One region of the Micromonospora peucetia genome, then DNA from elsewhere that is predicted to be linked to it. Evidence: riboswitches for the same ligand, from Rfam matches in the RefSeq annotation. Region 1 holds a riboswitch; the other holds the start of a gene.
The links. A riboswitch is a leader RNA that binds a small molecule or an ion and turns the genes downstream of it on or off. The one in region 1 is predicted to bind thiamine pyrophosphate.
Positions count from the first base shown of each region.

Region 2: linked by a shared signal. The riboswitch ahead of thiE (thiamine phosphate synthase) and the one ahead of GA0070608_RS16595 (ECF transporter S component) in region 1 are both predicted to bind thiamine pyrophosphate.

Region 1 covers NZ_FMIC01000002.1:3,531,449-3,539,154, reverse strand. Annotated here, with positions in the region: gene GA0070608_RS16615 (acyl-CoA dehydrogenase family protein) at 1-190, opposite strand, end outside; gene GA0070608_RS16610 (DUF6328 family protein) at 363-866, opposite strand; gene GA0070608_RS16605 (sugar isomerase domain-containing protein) at 1,102-1,851, opposite strand; gene GA0070608_RS16600 (alpha/beta fold hydrolase) at 1,923-2,753, opposite strand; TPP riboswitch at 2,898-3,003, shown strand; gene GA0070608_RS16595 (ECF transporter S component) at 3,076-3,666, shown strand; gene GA0070608_RS16590 (ABC transporter ATP-binding protein) at 3,788-5,203, shown strand; gene GA0070608_RS16585 (energy-coupling factor transporter transmembrane component T family protein) at 5,256-6,056, shown strand; gene GA0070608_RS16580 (hypothetical protein) at 6,239-6,475, opposite strand; gene GA0070608_RS16575 (hypothetical protein) at 7,334-7,519, opposite strand; gene GA0070608_RS16570 (isoprenyl transferase) at 7,584-7,706, opposite strand, start outside.
Region 2 covers NZ_FMIC01000002.1:2,875,197-2,882,902, forward strand. Annotated here, with positions in the region: gene GA0070608_RS13565 (aldo/keto reductase) at 1-202, shown strand, start outside; gene GA0070608_RS13570 (DUF559 domain-containing protein) at 620-1,552, opposite strand; TPP riboswitch at 1,716-1,825, shown strand; gene thiE (thiamine phosphate synthase) at 1,820-2,446, shown strand; gene thiO (glycine oxidase ThiO) at 2,440-3,573, shown strand; gene thiS (sulfur carrier protein ThiS) at 3,564-3,764, shown strand; gene GA0070608_RS13590 (thiazole synthase) at 3,769-4,539, shown strand; gene GA0070608_RS13595 (thiamine phosphate synthase) at 4,653-5,396, shown strand; gene thiD (bifunctional hydroxymethylpyrimidine kinase/phosphomethylpyrimidine kinase) at 5,393-6,181, shown strand; gene thiC (phosphomethylpyrimidine synthase ThiC) at 6,199-7,706, shown strand, end outside.

The DNA.
Region 1 (7,706 bases):
AGGACTCCCGGGCCGCCTCGGCGACCTGGCGGGCCTCCTTCTCGGACACCTGCCCCGCCTCCGTCGGCAGCGGCCCGGCCGCGCCGGCCGTGCGCGGGCCTTCAGCGGCGGTCGCCGTGGGTTGCCCGGCGGCGCTCGTCGCCGGCTGGTCGGTGGCGGTCGCCGCGGTCTGGTCGGCAGCGGTCGGCACTGGCTGGTCGTCGCCTGAGCCGTCGGGTGTGGGTCGGCTGTTATGTGTCGTGGTCACGGCGGCCCCCTCGAACCTCGGTCCGGATGCGTCAACGTGCTCGACAAACAGCACGCTACCCCCGGGTGTTACCCAGGGGTAGCGTTCGGTAAATATCGAACTTGATCGACAGTTGTCAGTCGCCGAGGGACCGCGGCTCCTCGTCTTCGTCGTCGTCGACGTCGTCCTCACCCCAGTTGCGCCGGGAGAACGGCAGGAACACCCAGAAGGTGAGAAACCAGAGCGCGGTGAGGCCGCTGAGCACCATGGCGATGCCACGGTCCAGCACGAAGTCGGTGATCAGCAACACCGCGCTGACCATGGCGATCAGCATGAAGGCCAGACCGCCACTGGCCATCCGGTGGGCGAACCGGACCAGCTCCGGCTTGCGGCCCTGCCGGAACAGCGCGCGGTGGAACGCCACCGGAGAAATGATCATCGCGGTGGCGGCGGCCGCCGCCAGCAACGCGACGATGTAGACGTCCTTCTGGAACGCGCTGGTACGGGTGAAGCCGTTGCTGAACGGCAGGGTGAGCAGGAAGGCGAAGAGGATCTGCACGCCGGTCTGGGCGACCCGCAACTCCTGGAGCAGGTCGGCGAAGTTTCGCTGCCAACGCTGCTTCTCGGTTTCCTTGGACACGCGCTACCTCCGGTCAGACGGTACTGCCGGCGGGGGGCGGCCGGCGGCAGCATCGCTGATGCCCCAACGGCCGACGCGCGAAACCGACTCACGTCACTGCCTGGCACCCGGTTCCGCGCGGATGCGCCGAGGGCTGCGGTTGCCGCCGTCAACGCGCCCGACCGTCAGGAGCCGCGCCGGATGCGGCCCGCTCCGGACCGTCAGGAGTCACCCGGATCCGGCCAGCTCCCGACCGTCAGGAGCCACGCCGGATGCGGCCCGCGTACCGGGCCTCCAGGGCGTTGTTGTGCTCGTCGCCCCCGGCGATGTTGGCCGACAGGTAGACCGGGGGCCGCTCCCCCGCAGCCAGCAGTCGGGCCACCACCTCGACCGTGATCTGCTGCGCCAGCAGCGCCGCGGTGATCGACGAGACCGCGCCGACCGCGCCGCCGCCGGGCAACGGCAGCGTCGCGTCGCCGTACGGGGCGCCGTTGTCGAGCACCACGTCGGCGAAGTCGGCGAGCTTACGGCCCGACGGGTGACGCGAGGTCATCTGCCCGGAGTGCCGCGTCGAGGTGATCGCGACCAGCCCGTGCCCCTTCTCCTTGACCAGCGACGCGAACTCCACCATCGCGCCGTTCACGCCCGAGTTGGAGGCGAGCACGAATACGTCCCGGGGGCTGACCGGGGCCAACTCGTAGAGGCGGTGCGCCACCGACGGATCGCGTTCCAACAGTGGCCCGAGCGTGTCCGCCGGGGCACCGCCGAGAAGCACCAGATCCCGCAGGGCGATCCGGTTGGTCGGGACCAGCCCGCCGGCCCGCCCGGCGATCTCCATGGCCAGCGCCTCGGAGTGGCCGGTGCCGAACGCGTGGACCACGCCGTCGGCGCGTACCGCCTCGGCGATCAGGTCGGCGGCCAGCCCCACCGCCGCACGCTGGCTCTCGGCCACCTGGTTCATCGTGGCGGTCACCACGGCCAGGAAGTCCTCGGCGCTCACCGTCATGTCTGCTCCGTCCATGTCGTACCTCCGTCGGGAATGGGGCCCGGCATCTGCCGGCGGCGTCGCGGGGAGGGTCAGGCCGGGTCGTGCACCCGGGCCAGGATCGCCTCGGCCAGCGGTCCGGGCGCCTCGTCGGGGATCCAGTGGCTCACCCGGGGCAGTTCGACGAACCGGTAGTCGGCGCTCACGTGGTCGGCGCACGCCTCGGCGGCGGTGCGGCCGATCGCGATGTCCCGGCCGCTCCACACGAACGTGGTCGGCACCGTCACCGGCCCGGTGGCCGCGAGGTCCCGGCGGGACATGGCGCGGTACCAGTTCAGCGCGGCGGTCAACGCGCCCGGCTCACGCATCGGGTCCGCGTACGCGGCCACCCGCGCGTCGCCACCGACCCCGTGCAGCATCCGGCGCAGCCCGGTCGCGCCCAGTACCAGCAGCGCCTTCTCCGCCTTGCCCGGCTTGCGGAACAGCGTCATGTACGCCGAGCGCGCCTTCTGCCCCGGGTCCTCGGCCAGCGCCCACGCCATCGCGGCGGGATGCGGCACGGAGACCGCCGTCAGCGTGCGGACCCGCTCGGGGTGGCCGGCCGCGACGGCCCAGGCCACCACCGCGCCCCAGTCGTGCCCCACCAGGTGCGCCGCGTCGACGCCCAACGCGTCGAGTACGCCCACCGCGTCGGCGACCAGCTCCGGCAGCCGGTACGCCTCGACCGCCTCGGGCCGCGCGCCCGGCGAGTAGCCCCGCTGGTCCGGCGCGTACGTACGCAGGCCGGCGGCGTGCAGCGCGGGCACCACGTCGTCGAACTCCCCGCCGTGCTGGGGGAAGCCGTGCAGCAGCAGGACGGGTGCGCCGCCCTCCGGTCCGCCGACGCGGACGTCGAACGTCAACCCCCGGGTCTCGATCCGCATGATCGTGAGCCTACCCACGGTCGGCGTGGGTCACTCGTACCATCCGGGGCGGGATCGACGGCGTCGATCGATCGCGCCGGTGAGCTGCGGAAAGATCACATTGCCTGTTGATCTTCAAAGGTGTTAGCGTCGGCGCGACAACTTCATATCCGACAGGGGAGCGCACAGCGCTGAGAGTGCGGGCACCGCCCGCAGACCCTCGAACCTGATCTGGGTAATGCCAGCGCAGGGAGTTCGGTCGACCTCCAGCCGCGTCGACGTCCGGCACATCCGGACGCGGCGTGCGTCTTCTCCTGGTTCGCGTTCAGAACTGGGAGCAATCATGCGAGACAACAACACCACCCGGTGGCGCACCGTCGACATCGTCGTCGCCGCGGTGATCGCGGTGGCCTTCGGCGTCATCTTCTGGGCCTGGGGCCTGCTGTGGCGGGCCGTCGACCCGGCGTTCGCGTTCTTCCCCGCCGGCCAGGCCATCATGTACGGCGTGTGGCTGGTCCCGGCCGTCCTCGGCGGCCTGGTGATCCGCAAGCCCGGCGCGGCGCTCTTCTGCGAGGCGGTGGCGGCGACAGTCTCCGCGCTGCTCGGCGCGGAGTGGGGCGGCGTCACCATCGTCCAGGGCCTGATCCAGGGCCTCGGCGCCGAGTTGGCCTTCGCCGCGTTCCGGTACCGCTCGTTCCGGCTGCCCACCGCGCTGATCGCCGGCGCGCTGACCGGCCTCGGCGCGGCACTGTTCGACTTCTTCGTCTGGAACAGCGAGTACGCCCTGGCCAGCTACCGCATCCCCTACGCCCTGCTCACCATCGTCAGCGCCGCCGCAGTAGCCGGCGCCGGCGCCTGGGCCCTGACCCGCGCCCTGGCCACCACCGGCGCCCTGGACCGCTTCCCCGCGGGCCGCGACCGCACCCCAATCTGACCCGCACGCCGCGGGAAGCCGGTTGATCATGAGGTTGACGGCGATGTGGATCTCCGGGAGTGCCGCCAACCTCATGATCAACGCCAGGGGTGGGTCGGGGACGGGGTAGGGGGTGGGTGTTGTGGGGGCGGTAGTGCTGCGGGGGTTCGGGTGGCGGCATGGTGGGCGGCGGGCGTGGGCCGTGCGCGGGGTGGATCTGCGTGTGGAGGCCGGCGAGCGGGTGCTGCTGCTGGGACCGTCGGGGGCCGGCAAGAGCACCCTGCTCGCCGCGCTGGCCGGGTTGCTGCCCGAGGACTCGGGCGAGCAGGAGGGCACCGTAGAGGTCGACGGGCTCGACCCCCGCGAGAGCCGGGATCGGGTGGGCATCGTCTTCCAGGACCCGGAGAGCCAACTCGTGATGGCCCGCAGCGGCGACGACGTGGCGTTCGGGCTGGAGAACCGCGGCATCCCCGCCCGGGAGATCTGGCCCCGCGTCGACGAGGCGCTGACCCGGGTCGGCTTCCCGTACCCCCGGGACCGCCCCACCGCCGCCCTGTCCGGCGGCGAGCAGCAGCGGTTGGCGCTGGCCGGGGTGCTGGCCCTGCGCCCCGGCCTGCTGCTGCTCGACGAGCCGACCGCCAACCTCGACCCGACCGGCGCGGCGCTGATCCGGGCGGCGGTGGCCGGCGCGCTGGACGCCGACACCACGCTGATCCTGGTCGAACACCGGGTCGCCGAGGCGCTGCCCCTGGTCGACCGGGTGGTCGTGCTCGAACCCGGCGGCGGCGTCCGCGCGGACGGCACTCCCGAGGCCGTCTTCGGCACGCACGGCGACACACTCGCCGCCGAGGGCGTCTGGGTGCCCGGCCGTCCGGTACCGCCCCGCCAGGCCACCACCCCGGCCGGCGACGTGCTGGTCACCGCCGACCGGCTCGGCCTGCCGCCCCGGCTGGCCGCCGTCGACCTGGCGGTACGCGCCGGCGAGGCGCTCGCCGTCCTCGGACCGAACGGGGCCGGCAAGTCGACCCTCGCACTGCTGCTCGGCGGCCTACTCAAGCCCGGAGCGGGCCGGGTCGCGGCGACGACGGCGCTGGCCGGCACCGACACGGGCACTCCCCCGCACCGCTGGCGCGCGCCGGCACTGGCCCGCCGGATCGGCTCGGTCTTCCAGGACCCGGAGCACCAGTTCGTCGCGAACACCGTCTACGACGAGCTGGCGCTCGGCCCGCGCCGCACCGGCCAGCCCGAGCCGGCGATCCGGTCCACCGTCGACGGGCTGCTGTCCCGGCTGCGGTTGACGAAACTCGCGGCGGCCAACCCGTACACCCTCTCCGGCGGGGAGGCGCGGCGGCTGAGCGTGGCGACCGCCCTGGCCACCGCGCCCCGCCTGCTCGTCTGCGACGAGCCGACCTTCGGCCAGGACAGGCGCACCTGGCTGGAGCTGGTGGACCTCTTCGCCGAGCTGCGCGACGCCGGGCACGGCCTGGTCGCGGTCACCCACGACCCGGAGTTCGTCGCCGCCCTGGCAGACCGCCGTCTCATCCTGGAGCGCCCGTGACCAGCCCACACCCGGCTGTCGCACCAGTCACCCGTCGCGCTCCGGAGCGGGCATGATCAGCTTCGAGCCGGTCGCCGCGCCGGGGGCGCCGCTGGCCCGGCGCAACCCGGTGGCCAAGCTCGTCGCGGCGCTGGTGTTCTCGTTCATCCTGATCGCCACCCTGGACCCGGTGGCCCCGGCCATCGCGATCGCCGTGGAGCTGGCCGTGCTGCCGTTGTTCGGGGTCCGGCTGCGGGTGTTGGCGCGGCGGACGTGGCCGCTGCTCGTCGGTGCGGTCGGCGTGGTGGTGACGCTGGTGCTGTTCGCGGCCGAGCGCTCCGGCCGGGTGCTGGTCGAGGCCGGCCCGGTGGTGGTCACCTCCGGGGTGCTGCTCACCGCGCTCGGCCTGGTGCTGCGCATGTTCGCGGTGGCGCTGCCCGGCGTGATCGTTTTCGCCACCACCGACCCCACCGACCTGGCGGACGCGCTGATCCAGAACGCGAAGGCGCCGGCCCGGTTCGCCATCGGGGCACTGGCCGCGTTCCGGCTGGTGCCACTGCTGGGGCAGGAATGGCAAATGATCTCCATGGCGCGTCGCGCCCGAGGGGTCGAGTCCGGTCGCAACCCGCTGGCGAAGTTGCGGCTGTTCGCCTCGACGGCCTTCGCACTACTGGTCGGAGCGATCCGCCGAGGCACCCGGTTGGCCGTGGCGATGGACGCCCGGGGCTTCGACGCCGGGACCCCGCGCACCGTCGCCCGGCAACAGCGTTTCGTCGCCGCCGACGGCCTGTTGATCGTCTGCTCGGCGGCGCTCGCCGGGGCCGCGCTCACCGTCAGCGTGCTGCTCGGCACCTTCCGCCCGCTGATCGGCTGAGACGCTCGTTGATCGGCTGACACGCCTTGATCGACCGACACTCCCCCCGATCGGCACACGCCCTTGATCGGCTGAGACACCCCCGATCGCTGACCGCTTCTCGCTTGACTGGTGCCGGCCGATGATCGGCTGACGGGCCGGGTGGAGTCGTCGGTCACGACGGCTCCACCCGGCTGGCACGGTCAGCTGCGCCGGAAGGCGTACCGGCGGGCCTGACCGGCCTTCTGGTCACGCAGGGCACCGGAGCGGCCGCCGCCGGAAACCGGCGGCCCGGCCTTCGGCGCCGCCGGCCGGTCGACCGGCAGCGTCGGCACGATCGGCGCGACCGCCACCTCGCCGAGGTTGACCGGCGTCAGGTCCGCGACCGACGGCTTGGGCAGGGCGGTACGGGACTTCTTCGGGTTGCGCTTGGCGGGCATCCGGTGCCTCCTTGGTCTGCGGGCCCAACGCCCCGGCGCGACGTCCGGTGACGGGGCCCGCCTCGTCGATGACCGTCGCGCGACGGTCGGGCGGGAGCGGGACTGCTGCCCGGGATCGACCACGACGAACACCGCCGCTCGGCGGCAGGTACGGAATGCGGACGCCCGGGAGCACGCGGACCCACGGCCGCAGGGGCGGCGGGTCGGCTCGGAGGTGGGGCGTCAGATACGCATGCCCACACGCTATCCGGCCGGACCGTTCACGCGCAGCCGAATTACCGCCCCGATCGAGAATCGCGCCCGCCACGACGCCGCCCGTTGGCACCGCGCAACCCCGCCACGATCCGCACCAGCCCCCGCGATCTTGCAGTTTCGGCCCCCGCTATGCCCCCTATAGGCGATTTGCAGGGGCCAAAACTGCAAGATCGCCGAGCTGAGCGGGGCGAGGGCGGGGCGGGGCGGGGCGGGGTGGGGTGGGACAGGACAGGGCGGGGCGGGGTTGTGGTGTAGCGGCGAGCCGCGCGGCACCCGGGTGACGATCATCGTGTCCTGGCGCGGCACCCGGCGGCGTGGGGACGGTCGGGTCACCGAGATCGGCGGCGTCCAACGCCATGATCATCTTGTGCCGAAGATCCCGCATCCCCACCGCCGAGGTTCGACGCGGCCGGGGCACCCGCCCCGCTCCCGATCCCAGGCATCGCCATCACCACTCACCCCCGAAACCCCGACCCCCGAGCCGGCAGTCGATCACGCACTCCTGGTGGGCGGTACGCCCCGGGAGGGGCCTTCGCGCGGCACCACAACCGCATGATCGACGGACGGTCCGGGGGTCGGGAACGCAGATGCGAGGTCGGCGGGTCAGAAGAAGCGACGGCGCTTGGCCTTCTGGGGGCGGAGCATGTCGGCGCCCTTGGTGAGCAGTCGGCTCACCCCGGTCGGACCGCGGCGGGCCTCCAGCGTGTGGCTGAGCCGGCGCGCGCCGGCCGCCGCCAACGGCACGGCGACGGCCATCGCCGCCCACTGGGCAATACGCTTCTGGATCATGTGGGTTCACCTCCGTCAGTGGCTGTTGACCGAGGTGGTACCCCGTACGGCCGCGCGGTAAGCCTCAGGTCGGCGGAGCGACCGGGTTGGGCAGCGCGCCGCCGAAGCGACGGTCCCGCTGCGCGTACAGCTCGCAGGCGTACCAGAGGTGGCGGCGGTCGAAGTCGGGCCAGAGCGTGTCGAGGAA
Region 2 (7,706 bases), 660 kb from region 1:
CACCATCGAGGCGATCGAGGCGTACGCCGCCGAGCGCGGGCTGTCGATGCTCCAGGTGGCGATCGGCGGACTGGCCGCCCAACCGGCGGTGACCTCGGTGATCGCCGGCGCCACCACGCCCGAGCAGGTGCGCTCCAACGCACGGGCGGGCACCTGGCAGCCCACCGACGAGGACCTGGACGCCCTGCGCGCCATCCTCTGAGCCACGTCGACGCCCGGCCATCCGCGCCCGGCCATCCGCGCCCGGCCATCCGCGCCCGGCCATCCGCGCCCGGCCATCCGCGCCCGGCCATCCGCGCCCGGCCATCCGCGCCCGGCCATCCGCGCCCGGCCGTCCCCGCCCGCCCGCGCCCGCCCGCCCGCGCCCGCCCAGCCCCTGGCCGGGCCGGGCGGGGCTGCCCGTCCTGCCGTGCGTCTTGGCGGCGATGGGTGGAACACCACGTACCTCTCCGACCTCGGGAGACAGACCTGGTGTTCCACCCGTCGCCGTCGCTCGTGCACAGGAGGGCGCTCGGCGGGCGTGTGGCGGTCGGGGGTGGGTGACCCTGCCGGAGCGGAGGCTCGGCGGGGGCGGGGTGGGGGTGCGGCGGGGGTGCGGCGGGGCGGGATGTCAGGGCTGTCACCTTGGGTCAGTGAGAGCCCTGAGGTTCCGCTCGTCGGCGCGTTCGCGGAGGGCGGCGGTGACGAGGCGTACCGTGCGGTCCCGGTGCCGGAGCACGTCGTCGGCGGTGAAACGGAGGACGATCCAGCCGGCCGCGCGGAGCGCGTTCAGCCGGGCGACGTCCTGTCGGAAGTGGGCGCGTTCCCGGTGGTGGTCGCCGTCGTACTCGACCGCGACGCGCAGGACCGGCCACGCCAGGTCGACCCGGCCGACGAACCGTCCCCGGGCGTCGAGCACATCGTGCTGCGGCGTGGGCGGGGGCAGCCCGGCGTCGAGCAGGAGCAGCCGCAACCGGGTCTCCATCGGAGACTCACTCAGGGGCTCGGCCAGCGCGAGCACCTCCCGCAGCAGCGGCAGCCCGGGCCAACGACGACGAGCATCGGCGTACGCCCGCAGGGCCGGCAGCCTGACGATCCGGCGGTGCAGCAGCGCGTCGACGGCCACCAGAGCCTCGGCGCGCGGCGCCTGTCGCCCGAGGTCGAACGCCGTCCGCAGTGGCGTGGTGACCGGTAGGCCGGCGAAGCCGGTCAGATCGCCTTCTGGTAGGTGCGAGCGGGTGACGGAGAGCCGCGGGTGCGGGCGCAGCCTCGCCGCGCGAGGAAGAAGGACACTGACTGCCGCGTCGCGGGCCAGCAGGTCAACGCCCCACAGGTAGGCGGCACTCGGTCCGGCGATCGCGGCACCGGGGGGCAGGAGCAGGGCCACCGCATCGCACCAGAGTCGATGGTCCGGTGCGAGCAGCGCGTCCTGGTGCACGTACACGTCGGGCAGCAGGCGTTGCCAGGCCGAACCGCGCAGCATGGCGCGGGTCAGGATGCCGTCCGCGATCGCGGCGCTGGCCCGGAACGGCACGAAGGCCAGGCGGGGCGGTACCCGGGCGGCGAAGGGCATCCGGACAGCATGGGGGGACGGGAGGCACACCCGCCGCCCCGACCGTCGAGATCGGGCGGACGGTGTGAAATCCGTGTCCGGGCCCTTGGCGGATCGGGCGGACGGTGTGAAATCCGCGTCCCGACCTTGGCGGATCCGGCGATCCGTCGTACGGTGAAACCCGCAAGTGACCCACGGGAGCCCGGTACACCGGGCTGAGAGGGGGGCTTTGAGCCCCCGACCGTCGAACCTGATCCGGGTAATGCCGGCGCAGGGAGGAGTGTTGCCGTGCCGTCCCTCGGGCGACTGCATCTGATCACCGACACCCGACCCGGGCGGGATCCGCTCACCGTGCTGCGGGCCGCCCTTGCGGTGGCCCGCGCGGAACTGGTCGTGCAGGTCCGGGTGACCGACGACGCCACCGACCGGGAGGCGTACGACCTGGCCCGCCGGGTCGTGGCGCTCTGCGCCCGGTACGACGCCACCTGCCTGGTGAACGACCGGCTGCACGTGGCGTTGGCGGTGGGTGCCGCCGGTGGGCACGTCGGTGCGGACGACCTGCCGGTCGGGGCCGCCCGCCGGGTGCTCGGCGCGACCGCCGTACTCGGCGCCACCGCCCGCGATCCGGGGACGGCCGTCGAGGCGGTCGCCGCCGGGGCCAGCTATCTGGGTGTGGGCCCATGCCACGCCACCAGCACCAAGACGGGACTGCCGGCGCCGATCGGCCCGGCCGGGGTACGCGCCGTCGCCGACGCCGTGGACGTGCCGGTCGTCGCGATCGGCGGGGTGACCGCCGCGAAGGTGCCCGCGCTGGTGGCCGCCGGGGCGTACGGGGTGGCGGTGGTGGGGGCGGTCTCCGGGGCGGCCGATCCGGCCCGGGCGACGGCGGAACTGCTGGGAGCGCTGGGGTGCTGAGCCGACCGGACGTCGCCGTGGTGGGGGCGGGACCGGTCGGGCTGGCGATCGCCTGGCGCTGCGCGACGCGCGGACTGCGGGTCGTCGTGCACGACCCGGCTCCGGGTTCCGGCGCGTCCCACGTTGCCGCCGGGATGCTCGCCCCGGTCGCCGAGGCGTACTTCGGTGAGCACGAGCTGACCGGGCTGCTGACCGCCTCCGCCGCCCGCTGGCCGGCCTTCGCCGCCGAGCTGACCGCCGCCACGGGCGTGGACGTCGGCTACCGGACCGAGGGCACCCTGATGGTCGGGCTCACCACCGACGACCTGGCCGAGGCGCGCCGGCTGTGGGCGTACCAGCAGCGGATCGGACTGCCGGTGACGCCGCTGCGCCCGTCGGCGCTGCGGGACCGCGAGCCGGCGCTGGCCCCCCGGGTGCGCGGTGGCGCGCTCGCCGCCACCGATCACCAGGTCGACCCGCGGCGGCTGGTGCCGGCGCTGCGCACGGCCGCCGAACGGGCCGGCGCCACGCTGGTGCCCGCCGCCGTGCGCCGGCTGTCCGACGTGGAGGCCGGGGTCACGGTGGTCGCGGCCGGCTGCGGCGCGGCAGCCCTGACCGGGCTGCCGGTGCGGCCCGTGAAGGGGCAGTTGGTCCGGCTCCGCGCGCCCGGCGGCGGTGCGCCGGGCTTCCGGCACGTCATCCGGGGGTACGCCGACGGCGAGCACGTCTACCTCGTGCCCCGCTCCGACGGGGAGGTGGTGGTGGGCGCGACCGTCGAGGAGCGCACCGACACCGACGTCTCCGCCGGGGCGGTGCTGCGCCTGCTCCGCGCCGCCGTCGACCTGCTGCCCGAGTTGGCCGAGTACGACCTCGTCGAGGCCCTCGCCGGCCTGCGCCCCGGCACCCCCGACAACGCCCCGATCCTCGGCCCGCTGCCCGGCCGGCCCGGCGTGCTCGCCGCGACCGGGCACCACCGGCACGGCATCGTGCTCACCCCGGTCACCGCCGACCTGATCGCCGACCTGATCAGCACGGGCACGGCGGACCCCCTGCTCGCCCCCTTCACCCCGGCCCGTTTCACCCCGGCCACCGCCGCCCGGTCCGGTTCCGGACCGTCCGTACCCGAGGAGGAGCACACGTGGAACTGACGGTGAACGGCGCCGGGCGCAGCCTGCCCGGCGGTTCGACCGTGACGGACCTGGTTCGCGCGGTCACCGACCAGCGGCGTGGCCTCGCCGTCGCGGTCAACGGCGAGGTGGTGCCGCGTACCGGCTGGCCGGCGACCGTGCTGCGGGACGGCGACCGGGTCGAGGTGCTCAGTGCCGCCCAGGGCGGGTGACGCGGTGAGCCTCGACCTGGGTGGCGTGAGCTTCACGTCCCGGCTGGTCCTCGGCACCGGCGGCGCGACGAACCTGCGGGTGCTGGAGGACGCGATCCGGGCCTCCGGGACCGAGCTGGTCACCCTGGCACTGCGCCGGATCGACACCGCCCCCGGCACCGCCGGCGGGCTGCTGGACCTGCTGGACCGCTGCGGCGTGAGGCTGCTGCCGAACACCGCCGGCTGTTACACGGCGGGCGAGGCGGTCAAGGTGGCGCAGCTGGCCCGGGAGGCGTTCGGCACCGACTGGGTGAAGCTGGAGGTGATCGGCGACGAGCGCACGCTGCTGCCCGACGGGGTGGAGTTGCTGCGCGCCGCCGAGGAACTCGTCGGCGACGGGTTCGTGGTGCTGCCGTACACGTCGGACGACCCTGTCCTGGCCCGCCGGCTGGCCGACGTCGGCTGCGCCGCGGTGATGCCGGCCGGGGCGCCGATCGGCTCCGGCCTGGGCGTGTCGAACCCGCACCACATCCGGCTGATCCGGCAGGGCGTCGACGTGCCGGTGATCCTGGACGCCGGCATCGGCACCGCCTCGGATGCCGCGTTGGCCATGGAGCTGGGCTGCGACGCGGTGCTGCTGGCCAGCGCGGTCACCCGCGCCGCCGACCCGGTGGCGATGGCCACCGCGATGCGGTACGCGGTCGAGGCGGGTCGGCTCGCGTACGGGGCGGGTCGAATCGCCCGACGCTTCCACGCCCTCCCCTCCACCCCCGACGAGGGAAGACCCGACCTGTGACCCCCACCCTCCCCTTCTCCCCGTCCCCGTCCCCGTCCCCGTCCCCGTCCCCGTCCCCGGTCCCGGTGGATCTTGGTAGGAAAGGGCCCCCGGAGGGGCCGGATCTCACCAAGATCTCGCGTGGGCCGGTCGGCGTCGTGCTGTTGACCGACCGGTGGCAGGCGCGGCGGTCGTTGGGTGACGTCGTCGCCGGGGCCGTCGCCGGGGGAGTGCGGTGGGTGGTGCTGCGGGAGCGGGACCTGCCCCGGGCCGAGCGCGCCGCCCTCGCCGCAGACCTGCGTGCGATCCTCGCCGAGGCGGGCGGCACCCTGATCGTCGCCGGCCCCGACCCGCTCGGCGGCGACGCCGTCCACCTGCCGTCGGCCGGCCCGTATCCGCCGCCGCGCCTCGCCCTGGTCGGCCGCTCCTGCCACGACCGGGCCGAACTGGCCAGGCTCACCACGGAGGACTACGCCACCCTCTCGCCCGTCTACCCGACCAGCACCAAACCCGGCTACGGCCCGCCGCTGCGCCCGGACGGGCTGAGTGAGCTGATCCGGCACAGTCCGGTGCCGGTCCTCGCGCTCGGCGGAGTGGAGAGCCCGGACCAGGTGGGTGCCTGCGTCGAGGCGGGAGCCGTCGGCGTGGCGGTGCTCGGCGCGATCATGCGCGCCGCCGACCCGACCGAGGTCGCCGCCACGCTCACCGCCAGCTTCCGGCCGGCGGTCTCCCCGAAGCCGCGCAGCCCGCACGAACACGCGGAGGTCTCCGGGACGGGGCTGCGGCCGACCGTGCCCACGGAGGGACCAAGCCTGACCGCCCGGAGTGGGCACGGTCGGCCGCAGCCCCCGACGCCGATCAGGGAGAACGCACGGTGACGCCGAGAACAGTCCTCACCATCGCCGGATCGGACTCCGGCGCGGGAGCTGGCATCCAGGCCGACCTGAAGGTCTTCGCGGCCCTCGGCGCGTACGGCACCAGCGTGATCACCGCGGTGACCGCGCAGAACACCAGAGGCGTCGACGCCGTGCTGCCGCTGCCGCCCGGCACCGTCACCGAGCAGCTCGACAGCGTGCTCGTCGACTTCACCGTCCGCGCCGTCAAGACGGGCGTGCTCGGCACCCCGGCGGTCGCCGACGCGGTGGCCGCCGTGGCGAAGGACGGCCGACTGCCGCACCTCGTCGTCGACCCGGTGCTCGTCGCCACCAGCGGGCATCGGCTGGGCGTGGTCGCCGCCGTCGAGCGGCTGCTGCCGTACGCCAGGGTGGCGACGCCGAACTGCGCGGAGGCCGCGGCCATCACCGGACGCCCGGTGACCACGGTCGAGGAGATGGTGGCCGCCGCCGAGGCGCTGGCGGCCGGCGGGCCGGAGCACGTGGTGGTGACCGGCGGCGACGTGGACGCGGACGGCGAGGCGGTCGACGTGCTGCACGGCGGCGGCGTCACCACCCTGCTCCGCGCACCCCGGGTCGACACCCGGCACAACCACGGCACCGGGTGCTCGTTCTCGGCGGCGGTCGCCGTCCGGCTGGCGTTCGGCGACCCCGTGCCGACGGCGGTCGCCGCCGCCAAGGAGTACGTCCTCCGTGCGCTGACCGGGGCACGGGACTGGGAGCTGGGCGCCGGACGCGGTCCGCTGGACCACTTCGGCTGGTCCGCCTGATCATCAGGGAGGCTGTCATGCAGGCACGTCGCAAGGTGTACGTGGAAGGGTCCCGGCCGGACGTCCGGGTGCCGTTCGCCGAGGTGGAGCTGACCGGTGACAATCCGCCGCTCCGGCTCTACGACACCTCCGGACCCGGCTCCGATCCGGAGGTCGGGCTGCCAGCACTGCGTGGACCGTGGATCGCCCAGCGTGGCGACGTCGTCCCGGCCCGGGGCGCGGGCACCCCGCTCGTGGGCGTGGACGGGAAACGTCCCACCCAGCTCGCGTACGCGCGGGCCGGCGTCGTCACGCCGGAAATGGAGTTCGTGGCGATCCGGGAGGGGATGGCGCCGGAGTTCGTCCGGGACGAGATCGCCGCCGGGCGGGCCGTGCTGCCGCTCAACGTCAACCATCCGGAGTGCGAGCCGGCGATCATCGGCAGGGCGTTCCTGGTGAAGGTGAACGCCAACATCGGCACCTCGGCGGTCACCTCGTCGGTCGCCGAGGAGGTGGAGAAGCTGACCTGGGCCACCCGGTGGGGCGCGGACACCGTGATGGACCTGTCGACCGGCAGGCGGATCCACGAGACCCGCGAGGCGATCGTGCGGAACTCGCCGGTGCCGATCGGCACCGTGCCGATCTACCAGGCGCTGGAGAAGGTCGGCGGTGACCCGGTGAAGCTGAGCTGGGAGGTGTTCCGGGAGACCGTCGTCGAGCAGGCCGAGCAGGGCGTCGACTACATGACGGTGCACGCCGGGGTGCTGCTGCCGTACGTGCCGCTGGCCGTGGACCGGGTCACCGGGATCGTGTCGCGGGGCGGTTCGATCATGGCGGCCTGGTGCCTGGCGCACCACGAGGAGAACTTCCTCTACACGAACTTCGCCGAGCTGTGCTCGCTGCTCGCGCGGTACGACGTGACGTTCTCGCTCGGCGACGGGCTGCGTCCCGGCTCGATCGCGGACGCCAACGATGAGGCGCAGTTCGCGGAGCTGCGTACTCTCGGCGAGCTGACGAAGGTCGCCTGGGAGCACGACGTCCAGGTGATGATCGAGGGCCCGGGGCACGTTCCCATGCACAAGATTAAGGAGAACGTGGACCTCCAGCAGGAGTGGTGCCACGAGGCGCCGTTCTACACCCTCGGCCCGTTGACCACGGACATCGCCCCCGCGTACGACCACATCACGTCGGCGATCGGCGCCGCGATGATCGGCATGTTCGGCACCGCGATGCTCTGCTACGTGACGCCGAAGGAACACCTGGGGCTGCCGGACCGCGACGACGTCAAGGCCGGCGTGATCGCGTACAAGATCGCGGCGCACGCGGCCGACCTGGCCAAGGGGCATCCGGGCGCGCAGGCGTGGGACGACGCGCTGTCCAGGGCGCGGTTCGAGTTCCGCTGGTCCGACCAGTTCAACCTCTCGTTGGACCCTGAGACCGCACGGTCGTACCACGACGCGACGCTGCCGGCGGAGCCGGCGAAGACCGCCCACTTCTGCTCGATGTGCGGGCCGAAGTTCTGCTCCATGAGGATCAGCCAGGAGCT